One region of the Peribacillus sp. Bi134 genome, then DNA from elsewhere that is predicted to be linked to it. Evidence: riboswitches for the same ligand, from Rfam matches in the RefSeq annotation. Region 1 holds a riboswitch; each other region holds the start of a gene.

Region 1 (4,994 bases):
TTCTGGTCGGATGCGAAAACATCCATCATGCCAATGATATACAATATCGGGAACTATGGGCGCTATCCTGTTGATATTTATAATAAGGTCATTCGTTTTGTCCTTACATGGGTGCTGCCATTCGCGTTTGTTGGTGTCTATCCGGCATCTTATTTCCTTAGAAAAGAAGAGTGGTATGCATATGCATTTGCCACACCTGTAATTGGGGTAGCCTTTTTCATGATATCCGTATTCATATGGAATCAGGGAGTGAAGAGGTACCGCGGGGCAGGGAACTGAAAGAAACCCCTTCAACAGCATTCATGTTGAAGGGGTTTTTGTTTATTTGCGTTTATTCTTTCTTTCAATATATCTTGCTTGTGCTTGAACATATAGCTGCTTTTCCACTTCGGTTTCCGGAATGACCTGTGGTACGTTTGTCGGCTTACCGTCTTCATCAATGGCCAGCATCGTTAAAAAAGCACGGGCCGTAAGCTGTTTCTCACCTGTTAATAGGTTTTCGCGCTCCACTTTCACGAATACCTCCATTGATGTGCGATGGGCACATGTGACATAAGCTTCAAGGTTGATCGCATCCCCCGTCTTGATGGGGGCCAAAAAATCAAAAGAGTCGCTTGAAGCAGTCACAACGGGTTTTCGACAATGGCGCATAGCTGAAATGCAGGCTATTTTATCAACATAGGCCATTACTTTTCCGCCAAAGATGGTATTGTGATGATTTGTATCCGGTGGAAAAACAAGGTCGGTTAAAAAAGTCCGTGACTGCTGTGTTGGGTGGGCAACGTGCTTTTCAATCATTTGCCGGTTGGTTTAGCTAACAGGTTTTCACGGACGATTTTTGCTGCTTCGACCATGTTTTTCAGGGATGCGACGGTTTCCGGGATACCCCTTGTTTTCAGTCCGCAGTCAGGATTGATCCAAAACTGGTCTTTATCCAATACCTTGATCCCACGTTCGATCATATCGACCATTTCTTCCACTGCCGGCACACGCGGGCTGTGAATATCATACACACCCAGACCAATACCTTTTTCATATGTTTTTTCCTCGAATGCGGAAGCAAGCTCCCCATGACTGCGGGATGTTTCGATGGAAATTACATCGGCGTCGAGGGAGGAGATGACATCCATGAAACTGTTGAAGTCGCAATAGCACATATGCGTATGAATTTGGGTTGTATCCTCCACGCTTGATGTCGATATCAAGAACGAATTCACAGCCCAGTTCAAATATTCGTCGCGATCGCTTTTTTTCAATGGCAGACCTTCTCTAAGTGCAGGCTCATCGACCTGAATCATTTTGATTCCAGCGGATTCCAATGCAATCACTTCTTTTTCCAAAGCGAGTGCCAGCTGATAGCATACATTCTCCCTGGAAATATCATCACGGACAAATGACCAGTTCAAAATCGTAACAGGACCTGTAAGCATTCCCTTTACCGTCTTCTTCGTCAGTGATTGTGCGTATACACTTTCCCTGACTGTCATCGGTTCGATGAAATGGATGTCGCCGTAGATGACTGGCGGTTTCACACAGCGGGATCCATAGGATTGTACCCACCCCTTTTCTAAAAAGACGAATCCACCTAACTTATGGCCGAAGTATTCAACCATATCCGTTCGTTCGAATTCCCCATGAACAAGGACATCCAAACCGATTTCTTCTTGGATTTCGATCCACCTGCCGATTTCTTCGTTAACGAATGTTTCATATTGCGAAGCGGTCCATTCTCGTCTTTTGAATTTCCCGCGTGCTTGTTTAACATCAAATGTCTGCGGAAAGCTGCCGATCGTAGTAGAAGGAAGAAAAGGCAATTTGAAAAATGCCTGTTGTTTTTGGTAACGCTCTTTAAATGGAAGCTGACGGCCGGCGGTCCTGGTTTTAACCTTTTCGACATTGGATTTTACAGTTCCGTGATTCCGGGCATTTGAACTTGCTAACGTTTGAAGCGTGAATTTATTTGCATCGACTTTCTCGGCGATTGCTTCAAAGCCTTGATTATTCCCTTTGACCAAGAGTGTGATTTCCTCGAGTTTCTCATCAGCGAAAGCAAGGGCCTCTTTCACTTCGTTTGATAGGGCGGTTTCATTACGAACGGTCACCGGGACATGAAGCAGGGAACAAGAGGGCTGAAGCCAGATTCGGTCTTCGGCTACCATTGTCTTAAGAGTCTCGATCAATTGGATTTTTTTCGATAAATCAGAAAGCCAAATGTTTTTTCCGTCAATCACACCTGCAGCAAGCACTTTGTCCTTCGGAAAGCCGAATGCTTCCAGGTTGCTTAGATTCCTCCCTTTGTCATGTACAAAATCAAGACCGATTCCTTGGACTTGTAATTCGATGACTTCCTGGTAATGTTCCACGGCATCAAAGTATGTTTGTAGCATGATGTTCAGGTTTGGTGCTGCTTCATTCAGTTTTTCATAGAGGTAAGTAACAGTTTGCATATCTTCTTTGGAAATCGATGAAACAAGTGAAGGTTCGTCCATTTGAACCCACTTCACGCCTTCTTGCTCCAACTCCCGGAGGATTTGCGTGTATAGGGGAAGCAGGCTCAGGATGATGCCAGGGATATCTTGTTTTTTGAAGCCTTTGGAAAGGGAGATGAAAGTATAAGGACCGATCAACACTGGCTTTGTTTCAATTCCTAGCTTTTCCTTGGCTTCCCGATATGCTGCAAGTGGTTTATTTTCCGTTAACGTCAGCTGTGGCACCTTTAATTCAGGGACAATATAGTGATAGTTCGTATTGAACCATTTCGTCATTTCGGAAGCGACTTCATCATTGTTTCCGCGAGCCATTGAATAATAAACGGAAAGGGGAACGCTTCCGCTTTCATAGGCTGAATAACGTTCAGGAACAAGACCGAACATTACGGACATATCGAGCATTTGATCATAGAAAGTGAAGTCGTTGACAGGAATGATATCAATGCCTCGTTTCTTCTGTTTTTGTAAGTTGCCTAAACGGATGGCTTTTAGTTGTGCCGTAAATTCTGCTTCATCGATTTTACCGGACCAGTAAGCTTCCAATGTACGTTTCCATTCACGATCTTCCCCGATTCGAGGGTAACCCAAACTACTGCTTTTCAATATTCCCATCCTCCTATATTCATTTAATTGAGCAATAAAAAAAGCATTCCTAACCGTCAAAAGAGATGGTTAGAAATGCTTAAAATAAAGAGGCATGCAAAATGCCCCTTACAATTATAAGGTCCCTAACACCTCCCTATCTCCCGTAGGTTAAAACAGTGTTGTCGAAATAGGCAGGTCTCCTGACTTAGGGATTAACATTAGCGGCGGGCCTTCCCGATCCGTTGATCAGTGGCATTGGATGGCGCTAACACTCCCATTACAGTGGCGGGACCGTGCCGGAATTACACCGGACTTCCCTTTTAATCCTAATTTAAAATTAGGAACCTATTTCCACATATGAAATTTGATAAAACCTGTCTTGATAACTGTTTGCAGGTTAAAAATTTATAAAATAAAAACTATTATAAAAATTTAGACAATCTTAACATATCCGACCAAAAGGGTCAACATGGAAAAACGATTCAGGAAAAGTATCCGGTTATAAGGCGTGTGGGTGATAAGGATGAGGTCTGTTCCTAAAAAAGAATATATTGTTTGGACAGGGAGTATGTATAGAGGAAGTGGCGTTTTGAAATGGGGCGTGGGGGATGACTTTCTACATCTTGATTGCAGGAATCATTTTTTGCATGGTGATGAGCATTCGTACGTTATTTCTTGTTGAGTCGGGAGGAAAGAAGTTTTCTCTGGAGGATATGCTGTGGCTTGGCAATTTATATGCGACGATATTAGTTGGATTTGCACTGATTTATTTATTATACGAACTTCAGAATCATTCGGTGATTCTTGATATGGGCAATCGATTGGATGGCACTTTCTATGAACAGTTGAAGACTTCTTTTTATTTTAGTGCGATGACGATGTTTTCTGTAGGGTATGGAGATATAGCCCCGATTGGAATGGGCAGGATGATAGCTACGATTCAGGCTTTCATCGGTTATACACTGCCGGCAGCGTTCGTGATCCGGACGGTGATCGATTTGGAGCACAAAGATAGGAAGGATAAATGAAAGTTGTGTTTCTTTCGATTATTGGGTACTCTTACCATAATGAAAGAAATGGAGGGTTCAATATGACTGTTAAAATTGGAGAAAAAGCACCTGATTTCAAGCTCCCTGCAAACAATGGTGAAATGGTGTCCCTATCGGATTTTAAGGGGAAATATATTGTTTTATATTTTTATCCAAAAGATATGACGCCAGGTTGCACGACGGAGGCCTGTGATTTCCGGGACCATAATGAGCAATTTGAGGAATTGAACGCGGTCATCATTGGAATCAGCCCAGACCCAGCTGCACGTCATGAAAAATTCATCGAAAAACATGGATTGCCTTTTCTGCTGCTGGCTGATGAAAATCATGAAGCGGCTAAAATCTTTGATGTGTGGCAGTTGAAAAAGAACTTCGGCAAGGAGTATATGGGCATTGAACGTTCAACTTTCCTGATTGATAAGGCTGGTATGGTAGTCAAAGAATGGCGTAAAGTAAAGGTCAAAGGCCATGTCGAAGAAGCTCTTCAAACTCTTCGCGACCTCGAAAAATAAGGGACAGGCAGATGAAGGATGAGCGAATAACGAAGCTTGCAGCCAGGCTGATTCATCATTCGATACAATTACAGCCAAAAGAGAGAATCCTCATACGGGGGAATATCAATACGAAACCATTATTGAAAGAGCTGATTGATGAAATATACAGAGTGGGTGCTTATCCATATGTAGAACTCGAAGACGATGAAATAAGCCGCCACCTGTTACAAGGGAATGTAAAGGAACAACTTGACACCTCTTCACAATGGGCCTTGAAGAAATATAAGGATATCGATGCGGTAATCATCATCACCGGGGAAGAAAACGATGTGGAAATGACCGATGTTCCCATCGAGAGGCACCGTCTTCAAGGGGAG
Region 2 (4,994 bases), on a different contig from region 1:
TCAAGCCTATTTTCTTATAAAAATCCATAGAGATCTCCAGGTTCTTGACTGGTAAATGGGCTTCATATAAACCTTCTATCATATTAGATTCTCCTTCTCCTATAACTTTCATTTTTACGAATTATGATCTGCCAAACAAAATAATTCAAGAAACCGATCCTATTATCCTTCTAATTGGATATAGTAAAACCCGAACAAGGACACGTCTCATTCGTGTCAATTATTCGGGTCATTTGTTCAGCATCCGCTTGGTCGGTTCAAAACTTCTCGGGATAGAGTCCTTCCGCTACTGTCCGTAAGGCTAGTGGTGCACGAATCCCTTCGGCGCCCGCTGAAAGAGGAAGCACGATGATTGCTTTATTTCGAATGGCCGGTACATCCGCCAGTTCACTTTTATTTAATAAGAATGCTTCTTTTTGCTTTATGGGGATATCTCCGTAATCAATGATGGCAAAAACATCCGGATTCCGATCGACGACTTCTTCCCAACTGACCTCAGGCCACCCCCCTTCCGTATCACCAAAAATGTTCTGGCCGCCAGCCATGGAAATGATTCCTGTCATGTAATTATTTTTCGCTGCCGTTCTCGGGACTTCTTCACCGCTGTCATATACGAAAACGTTTTTGGGCTTGCCTGCACTTTCGATTTTTGCTGTAGTTTCTTTTATTTCCCGTTGCATCTCTTTGATGACTTCCGCTGCTTTTTCTTCTACATGAAAGATGCGTCCAATATTCTCAATATCTTTATACACATCTTCTATTGTCGGTGTTGACATATTGGAAGACTCTTGGATATATGTATTGATTCCCGCTTCTTTTAGCTCTTGGACGGTTCCTAACGTTTGTTCCGTAAAGGCGCTTTTCCAGCCTGCATATGCAAAATCCGGCTCAGCTTCAAAGAAAACTTCTTTTGATGGGTATTCCTTGGAAAGCACAGGCACTGTTTCATAGGCATCTTTATACTTTGGCAAAATTTCGTCATCCAAATAAGCCGTACCTGCCATTGAATCCTGCAACCCCAATGCAAGCATGATTTCCGTCGCATGCTGGTTTAGCGTAACCGCACGTTTTGGTGCCTCTGCATAGGTGAATTCATGATCCAGATTAGTGATGACCACTTTTTCTTTTCCACCTTTTTCGCTCTGTTTGCCTCCGTCCTTTGAAGCTTCCTCGGAGTTATTGCAAGCGCCCAATATCATCATTGCCAAAAAAATGATGCTTAACAAAATCTTTCGGTAAACAGTCATATACTTTACCTCATATCCATTGTTTTTTTATATATGTGCTAAAAAGGTGATATGCGTCTTTTGCGTGATGGGGTGTATGCCGATTTCCGTTTCCACCCCGAACACCTTCCTTATCATTTTTGTCGTCAATACAGCTTCTGGTGTTCCGGATGTGATCACTTTGCCATTTTGGATGACATATATATGATCACAATACATGGCTGCCAAGTTTATATCATGCAGAGCTGTCAAGACGGTAACGTCCAGCTTTTTTACAAGGTCCAGCAATTGGAGCTGATGCCTGATGTCTAAATGATTCGTTGGTTCATCCAGGATGATGATATTCGCTTCCTGGGCAAGGGCACGGGCTATGAGGACACGTTGTTTCTCACCACCCGACAAGCTCATGAAACTCCTGTCTTCAAATCCACTCATTTCAACGCGAGCTAATGCTTGATTGACGATTCCTCTATCTATCTCCGTATCTCCCTGAAATAACCGCTTATGAGGATGCCGTCCCATCCAAACCATCTCTTGTACACTAAAGTCGAAGGTCAGGGATGTTTCCTGACTGACAACCGCCATTTCCCTGGCTGTTTGTTTCTGTGAAAGCCGGTAAAGGTCACGGCCGTCCAGGTGAACAGCTCCCGTATGAGGCTTCAAGATCCGAGAAGCATTTTTTAATAAAGTGGATTTCCCACTCCCATTCGGACCGATCAGCCCAACGAACTGCCCAGTTTTTATTTGCAGTGATATATCCTCAATGATAGGAGTGTCCAGAATTGAATAGGATACTTCTTCAATAGCTAATCTCACTTGCCCCCACCTCCAAATGAATATGAACTTCGCCGCAAAAGCCAAATGAAGAATGGTCCTCCGCAAAGTGCGGTGACAACCCCAATCGGAAGTTCTTGAGGTGCCAGGACCAGCCGGGCACAAACATCTGACCAAATGACGAGGATCATGCCAATCAATATGCTGCATGAAAGAACACGTTTATGGTCTGTCCCGACCAATAGCCGGGCTAAATGCGGTACGACCAGACCGATGAACCCAATCGAACCGCTTACAGCCACAACTGTTCCCGTAACAAGGGATGTAATGATGATCAGAACTTTACGGAAGGCTTCCATATTGACTCCGAGCGTCGCGGCTACTTCTTCACCCATCAATAAGATATTGAGGGAGCGGGATTGTACGATAAGGAACAAGGAAACCACAAGCACCACAACCGCTGGAATCGGTATGTATTCCCATTTTGCCCCCGCTAAGCTGCCCATCATCCAAAACATCGCTTCACGGATGCCGGAATCTTTTGGTGCAAGAGTGACAATGAAATTAGTGACGGCAGACATGATCATTGAAATGGCTACACCCGCCAATAACAGCCTTGTCGTTTGAATTCTCCCTCCCACTTGAGCCAATAAATACACGGAAAGCATCGCAGCCATGGCCCCCAGGAAGGCACCGAATGATAACGCATATTGACCGAATATAGGAAGCGCCCCAAAAAGAATGACAAGGGTTGCAGCAACAGAGGAACCAGATGAAATGCCCAGAATATACGGATCTGCAAGTGAATTGCGCACCAAGGCCTGGATGACGACACCCACTACGGATAATCCCGCACCTACCACCGCACCGAGCAATACACGGGGCAGGCGGATATCCCAAATGATCCGCTCTTGTGCGATACTCCAATTCACCTCCAGAAAACCACCGATAAAAGGCAGATGCCCTAAGGCAATCTTCCAAACCGTTATTGCTGACATCTTAACTGGCCCAAGGGTAACAGCGAATGTAACTGATAATAAAAGGATGCACAGCAAGAAAAATAGCAGAAAACGAAACCTGCGCTTGGCATTTCTCTCAAAATGAGGTTCTTCAAGCACATCCCCTCTCTCTTTCAATGAGCTTCTAATCAATGACTCTTCCAATGATGAAATCCTCCTTCAAAAAAAAAACACAAAAAAACCCCAATCCTTTTAACAAAGAATGGAGTTACGAGTATAGGCCAAAAAATACGGAAGGACCTAAGTCCGCCTTTTCTTACTCTCGAACACCTCTCCTCTCAGCGAAGGAAAAATTGGTGATGCTCACTGGGTAGGTCTCCTGGCTTCCAGATCAACATTTCCTTTCGTCTTCCCTGACTGACGGTCAAGTGACATCCTGAAAGAAAACTCCTTGGTTACAGTGGCGCGACCACTCGGGATTTGCACCCGATTCCCTGTTACCCTTTGTTCACACAAAGGCACCCAGCGGCAAATATATGAACTTCGCAAAATTTTCCAAACATTAAATACAACGTTAGTATAGTATACTCCCTATCTTTTCACAATTAAAAAAATGGGAATGCGGTCTATTAGTAGAGGAATATGGATTTATAGATTCTTTCTATAATGGTAGAATGTTAGCTTTTGACCAGTATCTGCACTAATTTCCTCATTAATCGAAATCCGTTCAAAACCGTTTTTCACTAAAACCTTTTGGGAAGCGATATTGTCGCTTGTCGTTTTGGCATGTATTTGAGTCACATTCAATTCCGGCGCCAGATTAACCAAAAGCTTTAAAGCTTTGTTCGCAATCCCTTTTTGCGTAAACGCTTCTCCGATTCTATAACCAACATGTGCCGTACCTTTTATTGGGTCGATATCCACAAGATTAATTCTGCCGACGATTATGCCTGAACCATCCTTAATCAAATAAAAAGAGGAGATAGCATCTTCTTGCTCTTTTAATAATTCCTTATGCCTGATTCCAAACGTTCCAAAGCTATAATAATCATCTCCCCGGCCTGGGACCGTTTGCTCGAAAAACCTTCTATTATTGCATTCAAATGCAAATAACGCTTGTGCATCCTGTTCATTAAGCCTGTCAATGTATATATCCATCATTCCTTCATCCTTTCAAAAAAACGCTAAGCATATGCGGCCTGATATATCATTCAAGAAAACCAAGTGCTTATCCTTCCTGATAAATATATATAATGAAAGGATTTATAACTAGCTTGTTCCAGCCACCCTTTATTGTTCCCTCTAACCCATTTCGTGAATAGAGATAAATACATGAATTACTTGAAAAGTCAAAAATAAATTATTTTCTTCTGGTAAAAAATAAACGGATGATGTATCATAGTCTTCAGATATTCATTATTCTCATTTGGTTAATCGGAATTAGGAGGAATATATATGATTGGTTATGTGTTTTTAAATCTTGCCATAATGCTCGTTCTTTTAGGCGTTTTATTTTACATGAATAAGAAGCATATTTCCTTTACAAAAAGGGTCTTTACTGGACTTGGTTTAGGGATTGTATTCGGACTTCTTTTGCAGTATTTCTATGAACCTCAGTCAGAAGCGATCGTTAAATCGGTCGATTGGTTTAACATTGTAGGTTCAGGCTATGTCAAGTTCCTGCAAATGATCGTCATGCCGCTTGTCTTCATTTCGATCTTATCCGCATTCACAAGATTGAAACTGACTAGCAATATTGGAAAAATCAGTGTCCTGATCATCGGGATCCTGCTTGGAACGACCGCAATTGCAGCAGCTGTTGGGATCACCTCAGCAACTGTATTCAATTTGGAAGCCGTTCAAATTGAGCAAGGGGAAGCGGAGTTAAGCCGCGGGGATCAAATATCGGAAACATACGGTACGATTCAGGATAAAACGATGCCGCAGCAAATCCTTGAGTTGATTCCGTCCAATCCGTTCCTTGATTTAACGGGTGCACGTCCGACATCAACCATTTCCGTTGTAATTTTTGCTG
Region 3 (4,994 bases), on a different contig from region 1:
TTCATGCTTCCAGACATCCCTTTGACCTTCGAAACTTTGGCAATCATTTTCCCTTATTCCATTGCCCTTGCATTTGTTGGGCTGCTTGAATCGTTATTGACAGCTCAAATTGTCGATGAGATGACTGACACGGACAGTAATAAAAATAGGGAAGCCAAGGGCCAGGGGATTTCGAATATAATCGCCGGATGTTTTGGAGGCATGGCAGGATGTGCGATGATTGGCCAATCCGGTATCAACATTAAATCAGGTGGAAGGGGCCGGCTCTCGACATTTGTAGCGGGAGCATTCCTTATGGTATTAATCGTGGTATTGAATGATGTCCTTATTAAAATACCGATGGCTGCACTTGTCGCAGTCATGATCATGGTTTCAATCGGGACATTTGACTGGTCTTCCCTAAAGAGGCTCACTAAAGCTCCTAAGTCGGATGCAGCCGTGATGATCGTGACGGTCCTCATTGTTCTTTATACACATGACTTATCAAAAGGGGTATTTGCCGGAGTGCTTTTGAGCATGATTTTCTTCTCGGCTAAAATTTCTAAAGTGGCAGCAGAGAAAAAGGAAGATATCCAGGCTAAGAAAATCACTTATCGTATCAGCGGACAAATATTTTTTGCTTCTGTCCAGGACTTTGTTTCGAAGTTTGACTTCAAGGAAAAAGCCGATGCAATCGTCATCGACTTCTCCCATTCCAAGATCTGGGATGCTTCAGCAGTCGGTGCTGTTGATACGGTTATCCTTAAATATCAGCTTCTGGGAATACCTGTCCAAGTCCAAGGGCTCGATGAAGAAAGTTCGTCATTGCTTGAAAAACTCGCCACCTCAGAAAGTAAAATATCTTGAAGAAGTAACATTCTGCTGAATAGAAACTTTTCAAACCGACAAAATAGATAATATGAATCATTTCCTTTTGAAAGGAGCGAAAAGCATGACACCCGAGCAGGATTATACAGCAGCAAATCTGTCACCGGATTTATTGAATGAACTGAAAAGCTTTGAAAGCAAACTAGGCGAGGAAGCCAATAAAGAATTGATTGTCATCGCCTATGAAAAAGAAAAGGAAGCCTTGAATTAAGAAAAAAGACTCAAACATCCTTAATGGATGGTTGAGTCTTTTTTTGCATGTACAGTAAAAGGATGCCCAAATAATGAGCATCCCTTTTCCTTTATTACTTGCTGAATACGTCCGTTAAGACCGGAACGATTTGTTTTTTACGCGATACAACGCCTTCTAAGACGGCGATGTTGTTGTTTAATGAAACGTCGTATGCTTTTTCCACTGCATAAGCCGCTTTACCAAGAGCCAAGGCAACAGAATCATTAGTCAAGATATCCGTTACGACGAATAGGAATAAGTCCAATTCCTTGACAGCGATTACCGCTTCAATCGCCGCTTCCAATTCAGCTTGCTTAGCAAGGACTTCGTTTGGATCCACAGCATTTACTTGTGCAATCTCCACTTTAGCCAATCCCATGGAAAATTCCTTTGCATCAAGTGTGATGAGCTGGGCGATCGTTTTGTCGCTCAAGTCAGCTCCCGCCTTCAACATTTCCAAGCCATATGTTTCAGCGTCGACTCCCGCAATGGCAGCCAATTCCATAGCTGCTGCAACGTCTTGCTCCGTGCATGTAGGTGATTTGAACAATAAAGAATCGGAAATGATGGCAGACAGCATAAGACCTGCGATTGCTTTAGGAACTTCAATGCCGTTTTCTTTATAAATTTTATTTAAAATGGTTGCCGTACAGCCAACTGGTTCCGCACGGTAATATAAAGGATCGCTCGTTTCGAAGTTAGCGATACGGTGGTGGTCGATAACTTCCAACACACGGACTTGGTCAATATCTTCAGCACTTTGCTGGCGTTCGTTATGATCGACCAAGATTACGCCATCAGCTTCCCCTGCAACTTTTTCCACAAGACGGGGAGCATCGAATTTGAATTGGTCCAATGCATATTGAGTTTCACCATTCACTTCACCCAGACGAACTGGTTCAGCGTTGATACCTAACTGCTTTTTCAGATCTGCATAAGCGATTGCTGAACAGATTGTGTCTGTATCCGGGTTTTTATGTCCAAAAACTAATACTTTTTCCAAGATTTTATCCCCTTTTTCATAAATATTTTTCCGCGAATCCCCTCACCGCAATAAGGGAGAGCCACCTTTACTAGACACTTTATTTTAACACAAAATCCCGTAAAATCAGCGCTTGAATTATCCATTCCCCAATAAAATCTTTCATTCCTTCACCCTCTGCCATCACTTTGTCAATAGATAAGGGTTGGTTTTTTTCAAATATATTAGTTGAATTATCATCGTATATGGCTTACGATAATATAAGCAGAAATACTAGATATTGATTACATAATCTATACCAATAACTATATATAGAATTTTTATAATCCAAGGTGCCAGTGATGGCTGAAAAGGGAATCCGGTGTAAACCCGGAACTGTCCCCGCAACTGTAAATGTGACGAAATGAGAAACCCACTGTATAGCTCTCTATACGGGAAGGACTCAAAGTAGGATGATCATGAGTCAGGAGACCTGCCTTGAATTTTTCACGTTTCTTATTCTTCGGGGATTGAGATGATGAAACGATAGTATAACGGCTATTTTTTCATGGCTCTTTTATTCTATCGTTTGATCCGCTCAATTCTTTGGGCGGTTTTTTTATTTTAGCGGAAGTTAACAAGGAGGATTATTAATGACTCAAACATATAACTCTACCATAAGTGAAAATGAAACAGAAAAGAAATCCATCCAGCTTGAGATGTTATCGAAGGAATTCGAAGGCCGTCTCGATATGGAAAAGTTCAAAAAGCGTTTTACAAAATGGCTTGATCGCAAAAGTGACTCAACCGAAGAACAGGCATCAAAAAAACTGATTCAGCTCGCTCTTGAGGGTGTGGATATCGATGCTCCGGATTGGACATTCGTTGCCGCAGCAGAACTGTTGAATACAATGTATAGGGATGCACAAGCCAATCGAGGTTATGCAAGCAAGAGTTATGGCCCATTCTATGAGCTGATCACAGGTCTCTCCCAGCTTTCGGAAGGTCAGCGTTATCCAATTTACAAGCCAGAACTGCTATCTTCATATACAAAAGCGGAAATTGAGGAATTGGGCTCGGTGATCGACCCGGAAAAAGATAAATTATTCTCATACATAGGCATCTACTTATTGAACGACCGCTATCTGGCCCGCCCAAAAAAGGACAAGGTCTACGAACTGCCGCAAGAACGTTTCATGATCATCGCGATGGAAATCATGCGAATGGAAAAAACGGAGCACCGCCTGCAACTTATAAAAGAAGCATACTGGGCCATGTCCAACCTTTATATGACCGTTGCGACTCCTACACTCTCCAATGCTGGGAAAACACATGGACAGTTAAGCTCTTGCTTTATCGACGCGATTGAAGATTCCATTGATGGCATCTATCTATCAAACTACGATGCAGCAAAAGTATCTAAATTCGGCGGCGGTGTAGGCCTTTACGTTGGTAAGGTTCGCTCGCTTGGTTCTGATATCCGGGGTTTCTCTGGAAATAGTTCCGGCACGACTCCCTGGATTCGACTATTCAACCAGACAGCTGTAAGTGTCGATCAATTGGGTCAACGTAAAGGTGCCATCGCGATTTACTTGGATGCCTGGCATAAAGATATCATGAGCTTCCTCGATTTGAAGACACAAAACGGGGATGACAGATTAAAAGCCCATGATATATTTACAGGCGTTTGCATACCGGATTTATTCATGGAGGCTGTACGCGACAGAAAAGAATGGTATCTTTTCGATCCGCATACCGTCAAGCAAACCCTTGGATTTTCACTTGAAGATCTTTATGACGAGAAGAAAGGCGAAGGAAGCTTCAGGAAACATTATGCACTTGCTGTCGAGGCCGCAGAAAATGGCACGCTTCCAAACTACAGCTTTGAAAAAATCAATGCGATGGACATCATGAAAAGCATCATGATTTCTCAATTAGAAGAAGGCGTACCGTATATGTTCTACCGCGATGAAGTGAATCGGAAGAATCCCAATAAACATAAAGGTATGATTTATTGTTCCAACCTTTGTACGGAGATTGCCCAAAACCTAAGCCCTTCGACGATCACGGATGAATATGAAACAGAAGATGGAGATGTTGTTGTGGTTCGTAAAAGCGGCGATTTCGTTGTCTGCAACCTTTCATCCATTAACTTGCCACGGGCGGTGGGCAGCGATGTTTTGGAAAGATTGATTCCCATTCAGATCCGTATGCTGGACAATGTCATTGATGTGAATAATCTTCCTGTCAAACAAGCATCCATCTCGAACAAACGTTACCGGGCAATTGGTTTAGGAACGTTTGGATGGCATCATTTACTTGCCACACAGAATATTTATTGGGAATCCGATGAGGCTGTTCAATATGCCGATGCTTTATACGAAAAGATCGCTTACTTAACAATCAAGGCATCCAACGAATTGGCCAAGGAAAAAGGATCATACCCATATTTTGAAGGATCTGATTGGCATACAGGGGACTATTTCGAACTGCGTGACTATACAGATCAAAAATGGATGGATTTAAAAGCAGACGTACAGGAACACGGAACCCGTAATGGATATTTAATGGCGATTGCCCCCAATTCATCGACAGCCAAAATCGGTAATTCCACGGATGGCATCGACCCTTTGTATGAAATTGAATTTTACGAAGAAAAGAAAAACTTCAAATTCAAGGTGACCGCACCAGGCTTGACGCCAAATACGTATGAATATTATAAAAAGACGCGATTCAATTTGGACCAACTGGAAAGCATCAGGCAAAATGCAGCCCGACAACGCCATATTGACCAAGCAATCAGCTTTAATCTGTATGTACACAATACAATCAAAGCGAAGGTCCTGTTGGATATACATTTAACGGCATGGGAAAGCGGGTTGAAATCAACGTATTATGTTCGTTCGACTTCTTCCGAATATGACAATGCCTGCG
Region 4 (4,994 bases), on a different contig from region 1:
ACAACTTCATCAGCCCATTGATAAGCTAAATTAACATCATGAGTTGATAGGATAATCGTTTTGTCAGGGTGGTGGATACTGTCCAGCAGAGCCATGATCTGTCTTGAGAAATAAGGATCCAATCCAGCGGTAGGTTCGTCCAAGAGCCAGACATCGGGCTCCGTGGCGAGTATCCCCGCAATGGCGACACGTTTTTTTTGCCCAAGGCTCAAAAAATGGGTAGGTCTGTCTTTCAGTTCCGTTACTTCCGTTTGGGCCATTGCCCAATTTACTTTCTCTTGAACCTTAATTCTATCCCATCCTAAATTCATCGGTCCAAACGATATATCCTGTTGTACATTAGCGGAAAAGAGCTGAGAGTCGGGATCTTGAAAAACGATCCCGACTTGCTTTCGTAATGATAATAATGATTTACGGTCATATTTCATTTTTTTGCACTTAAATCTGATCTTTCCTGCTGTAGGTTGTAAAAGACCATTTAAATGGAGGAATAAAGTCGATTTGCCGGCACCATTATTGCCTAATAATGCAATCTTTTTACCCTGTTGAATCGTTAGCGACAGATCGTTTAAAGCGAACGTTCCATCTGCGAATTGATGGGTGAGGCCTTCTATATGAAAAATATGCTCGTCCATTGTTGGGTTGCCTCCAATTTACAAATATCCATTAATAAAGATTAAGCTTCCTAATATTACTATCGCAATCAGCCAATTGCGTGAGGAATAGGTGTAAGTATCCTCGAGATAGGAAAGGTTCTCCTGATAGCCTCTTGCGTTCATGGCCATCGTCAATTGCCCAGAGCGCTGCAATACTCCTAAAAATAAAGACGAGATTAGTAATCCGAGAGATCGTATGCCTTTCCTTAATGAAACATACCCTAGCCGTGAAGCTTGTGCTTGATGAATGGCCAAAGCTGTATCTAAAAAAATAAAGATGAAGCGATAGGTCAATTCTATTAAATCAATCAATAAGGAAGGCACTTTAAGTTTTCGCAACACGGATAGGATGACGGTAATGGGTGTAGTTAAGGTAAGGAAATATAAACAGCTGATACTGCCGAATACGACAGTGATCAAATTGGACACCGTACCGACGCTGTCATCGCTGATGAATATTTGCCAGTTCCCGACCTTCCAGGACCACCATATATTCGATATCGAAGTAAATTCGCTTGTGAAAGAAAAAAGGATGGTAATTGTTCCAGATAGTATAAAAAATCCTGGCAATAGAAGTAATTTCAGATAATAGGAAAGCGGGATTTTTGCCGCAAAAATGATTAAAGCGCTCATCACCGTAAAAGTGATGAGCGAAACGGTCATATCCCTTACCGTTAACGAAAACAGCAAAAGGGAAAGTGCAAAAACCATCTTTTCCAACGGATGAACATCCTTTAGCCCATTGAAATAGGCATATTTATCAATGAGTAACATGCTTCGATTTTTCTGTCAGTTCTTGTTTGGTTTGCTTATTCCTTTGTCTCATCACGCCAATGAAGTATCCAATGAAACCGGCTCCGATTGCAGCTTGAAGCGCAAATAATAAGCTTTCGGTTTCTGCACCTGGCGGCTCCCATATACTGTTGAACCATGGCTTGTATTCCGGATGGATCTTAGTGATGGCTTCCTCAGCTTCGCCGTCGGCACCGCCAAATTCCGTTCCTTGTTGGGTGATTAACGGTATGGTTGCAAGAATGACAACCAGGAAAAGCAGCAGTAGACTTTTTTTCATATTAACGGGCCTCCTTAGAAAAAACTCGCAGCAATTTCAATTCACCTAGATTGTATTTTTTCAAGAAATTCATTACGACGACTGTCAATAACCCCTCACTGATTGCCAAGGGAATTTGGGTCAGGGCAAAAATACCTGCAAATTTACTGAAAGAGGCCATGAATCCTCCTACCTCGGAAGGAAAAGCAAGAGCAAGTTGAACGGAAGTGACCACATAGGTTCCTAAATCTCCAAAAGCAGCTGCCAAGAAAACGGCAAGTGAAAAAGACCACCCCAATTTAGTTGCGCCCTTGAAGACAAAGTAAGCAATGAACGGTCCGCAAACGGCCATGGAAAATGCATTGGCCCCTAATGTCGTCAATCCTCCGTGAGCCAGTAAAACAGCTTGAAATAACAGAACGATGGAGCCAACGACACTCATGGCCAATGGTCCGAATAATATGGAACCCAAACCAACTCCGGTAGGGTGTGAAGAACTTCCCGTAACGGAAGGAATCTTTAGGGCCGATAAAATAAATACAAATGCGCCCGATAGGCCAAGTATCATTTTTGTTTCTGGATTTTCCCTAACTTTGGATCTAATGGACCGGTAACCCAAGATTAAAAATGGAAACGTCACGGCCCACCAGAATATAGCCCATTCAATGGGTAAAAAGCCCTCCATGATATGCATGGCCATTGCCCGGTTCGGGATAAAAAGCAATAAGATGACAAAATAAATAATTTTCCAATTGGTTCTTTTCATTCTTTCTCCTTTCAATACTTTTAAATTTTTCTGATCAATCTTGAGAAGAAAAGCGGCGCCCAACATAAAAAGCACTTCTCTCAAAGGAAAGAAGTGCGTAATGAACAGGAATTTTGCAGCATGAAGCAATCATGGGCCATTCTGCCTGATCCGCACGCCCATCCTCGTAGGCTGAAACAGTTTCACGTTTCATGGCAGGTCTCCTGGCTTTGGTTCATCATCCCATTACATCCTTCCCATCTCATTTGACAGTGGATTAAAGCTAAAGTAATAGGACTTCCCTTTACAGTGGCGGGACCGCTCCGGATTTTCACCGGCTTCCCTTTTAAGTTGAATTCCGAGAAATTCAACACCATAAAACTTATGTAATTATTTTGAAAATTCTCGTATAGTGTACCATAAAGAAATAATTTCAGCTACACTATCTTTTTTTTCGGGACGGATTTTGTTGCAAGGAAAGGATTTTAACTGGTTTTACACTATTAAACTTTTCTAAACAGTCGGAATAAACTATTGAATTTTGATAAAGTTGTTATATGATAGATTAAGTTAGTTAGAAATGTATAATAAAACCAAATATTTCATTTTAAAAGTGCCCTTGTGTGAATAAGCAAGGGATAATAGGGAAATCGGTGAAAATCCGATGCAGCCCCCGCTACTGTAAACGCTGATGAAATTGTCGATAACCACTGGCATGATGCCGGGAAGGGACAAAGTAAAATGAAGCGTAAGCCAGGAAACCTGCTTTTAAAATTGCATGATACTTTTCGGAGGGAAAGGTAGAAGGACTATGACGATTTTGGAAGGATTTGGCATGTTTGCCTTTGGCTTCTCATTCATATAGTTTTTTTAAAACCTTGACTCTAATGTTAAGGTTTTTTATTTTGCCTTTTCCCTGAACTCAGGAGGAAGAAGATGACTACTTGGAACTTGATGGGTACAAATACGCATCTGTTGATTTGTAATGGGAGCAGCTGCATGAAAAAGGGCGGGGAAGAAGTAACCCAAGCGATTCGCGATGAAATTACTTCAAAGGGACTTGATTTGAAAATCCATACAACCAGGACACGCTGTAACGGAAGATGTAAGGATGCCTGCGTTGTGATTGCCTATCCCCAAGGAAACTGGTATCGAGTGGAAACGCCTGAATTCGGTCGGCAGATCGTCAGTAATATCGATGATGGTGAATTTGTTCCACAGATGATCTATCAATTCAATGATGGGGAAATGACCCCTAATCCAGATTTTCCTGCTCATACGGGTATTTCAAAGAACAAAGCGTAAAAGGAGATGTCTTAATGAGTACTAACGGTAAATTATTCGTCGTGGGCTTTGGGCCCGGGAATTTTGAACACATTACCAAACGTGCCGTCGAAGCCCTTCAAGAAAGTGACTACATCATTGGTTATAAAACTTATGTTGAACTCATTCAGGGACTGCTTACAGATCAAACGATCATTAGTACGGGGATGACTGAAGAAGTATCACGTGCACAGGAAGCAGTGAAACAAGCGGAGCTGGGAAAGAAAGTGGCGGTGATTTCCAGTGGGGATGCCGGAGTTTACGGGATGGCAGGGTTGGTTTATGAAGTATTGATTGAGAAAGGCTGGAAAGAAGAAACTGGTGTGGGCATTGAAGTCATTCCTGGCATTTCTGCAATCAACTCATGTGCGTCTTTACTCGGGGCACCAGTCATGCACGATTCGTGTACGATCAGCCTCAGTGATCATTTAACTCCTTGGGAACTGATCGCTAAAAGGGTTGAAGCAGCTGCAATGGCAGACTTTGTCATTGCACTTTATAATCCGCGCAGCGGCAGGCGGACCCGGCAAATTGTTGAAACACAGAAAATTCTCCTTCGCTACCGCTCGCCGGATACACCTGTCGGGTTGGTGAAAAGTGCTTATCGCGATAGGCAGGATATTGTCATAACCAATTTGCAGGATATGTTGAATCACGATATTGGAATGTTGACCACCGTCATTATCGGTAATTCATCCACCTTTTTATATGATGACAAAATCATCACACCAAGAGGCTATCAGAGAAAATATACTTTGAATTCGGAAAAGCAAACATTGAAGCCGCATCAGCGACTGCAAAAAGAAGCGGAACCGTGGGCATTAGATCAAGAGGCCTTAACCGAGTCCGCTGGAGGAGTTGGATTACTTACAAAAGCACCAGAAAAGAAGCCAGCTTCCTTTGAAATGGCAATGGAGGCCCTGTCAAGAGTCAAGGGTCAAACCGTTAAGCAATCCATTCAGCCGATTGTTCAGCAAAAAATGGAGTCGGTATTCGAACTTGCCGTTAGTCCAGGTGTGGCGAATAAACAATTCACTCCCAAACAAATGATGACACTTGCGGAAGTTGTTGGGGAAAAGGGAACGATGGAATACACGCCAAATCATAAAATCGTCTTAAAGATTCCGACAACGGATCCGGAAGTCATAACGGGGAAATTGCAATCAGCAAACTTTCTTTTGTCGCCGATTGGAGATGTACTGACACTAAAAGCCTGTGA

Evidence for each region. A riboswitch is a leader RNA that binds a small molecule or an ion and turns the genes downstream of it on or off. The one in region 1 is predicted to bind cobalamin.
Region 2: it holds a riboswitch for cobalamin, as region 1 does, so the genes downstream of both, LQ188_RS08955 (iron ABC transporter permease) here and metE (5-methyltetrahydropteroyltriglutamate--homocysteine S-methyltransferase) in region 1, are expected to answer to the same signal.
Region 3: it holds a riboswitch for cobalamin, as region 1 does, so the genes downstream of both, LQ188_RS15040 (ribonucleoside-diphosphate reductase subunit alpha) here and metE (5-methyltetrahydropteroyltriglutamate--homocysteine S-methyltransferase) in region 1, are expected to answer to the same signal.
Region 4: it holds a riboswitch for cobalamin, as region 1 does, so the genes downstream of both, LQ188_RS07170 ((2Fe-2S) ferredoxin domain-containing protein) here and metE (5-methyltetrahydropteroyltriglutamate--homocysteine S-methyltransferase) in region 1, are expected to answer to the same signal.

Annotation. Positions count from the first base shown of each region.
Region 1 covers NZ_CAKKLN010000017.1:4,352-9,345, reverse strand. Annotated here, with positions in the region: gene LQ188_RS25610 (ABC-2 family transporter protein) at 1-279, shown strand, start outside; gene LQ188_RS25605 (acyl-CoA thioesterase) at 322-798, opposite strand; gene metE (5-methyltetrahydropteroyltriglutamate--homocysteine S-methyltransferase) at 795-3,101, opposite strand; cobalamin riboswitch at 3,247-3,438, opposite strand; gene LQ188_RS25595 (potassium channel family protein) at 3,683-4,102, shown strand; gene bcp (thioredoxin-dependent thiol peroxidase) at 4,165-4,635, shown strand; gene LQ188_RS25585 (aminopeptidase) at 4,647-4,994, shown strand, end outside.
Region 2 covers NZ_CAKKLN010000004.1:69,041-74,034, reverse strand. Annotated here, with positions in the region: gene LQ188_RS08970 (VOC family protein) at 1-82, opposite strand, end outside; gene LQ188_RS08965 (ABC transporter substrate-binding protein) at 258-1,247, opposite strand; gene LQ188_RS08960 (heme ABC transporter ATP-binding protein) at 1,275-2,042, opposite strand; gene LQ188_RS08955 (iron ABC transporter permease) at 2,039-3,067, opposite strand; cobalamin riboswitch at 3,311-3,500, opposite strand; gene LQ188_RS08950 (GNAT family N-acetyltransferase) at 3,608-4,117, opposite strand; gene LQ188_RS08945 (L-cystine transporter) at 4,415-4,994, shown strand, end outside.
Region 3 covers NZ_CAKKLN010000006.1:248,671-253,664, reverse strand. Annotated here, with positions in the region: gene LQ188_RS15055 (SulP family inorganic anion transporter) at 1-846, shown strand, start outside; gene LQ188_RS15050 (hypothetical protein) at 932-1,078, shown strand; gene LQ188_RS15045 (manganese-dependent inorganic pyrophosphatase) at 1,173-2,102, opposite strand; cobalamin riboswitch at 2,395-2,576, shown strand; gene LQ188_RS15040 (ribonucleoside-diphosphate reductase subunit alpha) at 2,714-4,994, shown strand, end outside.
Region 4 covers NZ_CAKKLN010000003.1:258,026-263,019, reverse strand. Annotated here, with positions in the region: gene LQ188_RS07195 (ATP-binding cassette domain-containing protein) at 1-635, opposite strand, end outside; gene cbiQ (cobalt ECF transporter T component CbiQ) at 654-1,430, opposite strand; gene LQ188_RS07185 (energy-coupling factor ABC transporter substrate-binding protein) at 1,417-1,728, opposite strand; gene LQ188_RS07180 (energy-coupling factor ABC transporter permease) at 1,730-2,473, opposite strand; gene LQ188_RS07175 (hypothetical protein) at 2,508-2,666, opposite strand; cobalamin riboswitch at 2,649-2,845, opposite strand; cobalamin riboswitch at 3,047-3,237, shown strand; gene LQ188_RS07170 ((2Fe-2S) ferredoxin domain-containing protein) at 3,389-3,757, shown strand; gene cobJ (precorrin-3B C(17)-methyltransferase) at 3,772-4,994, shown strand, end outside.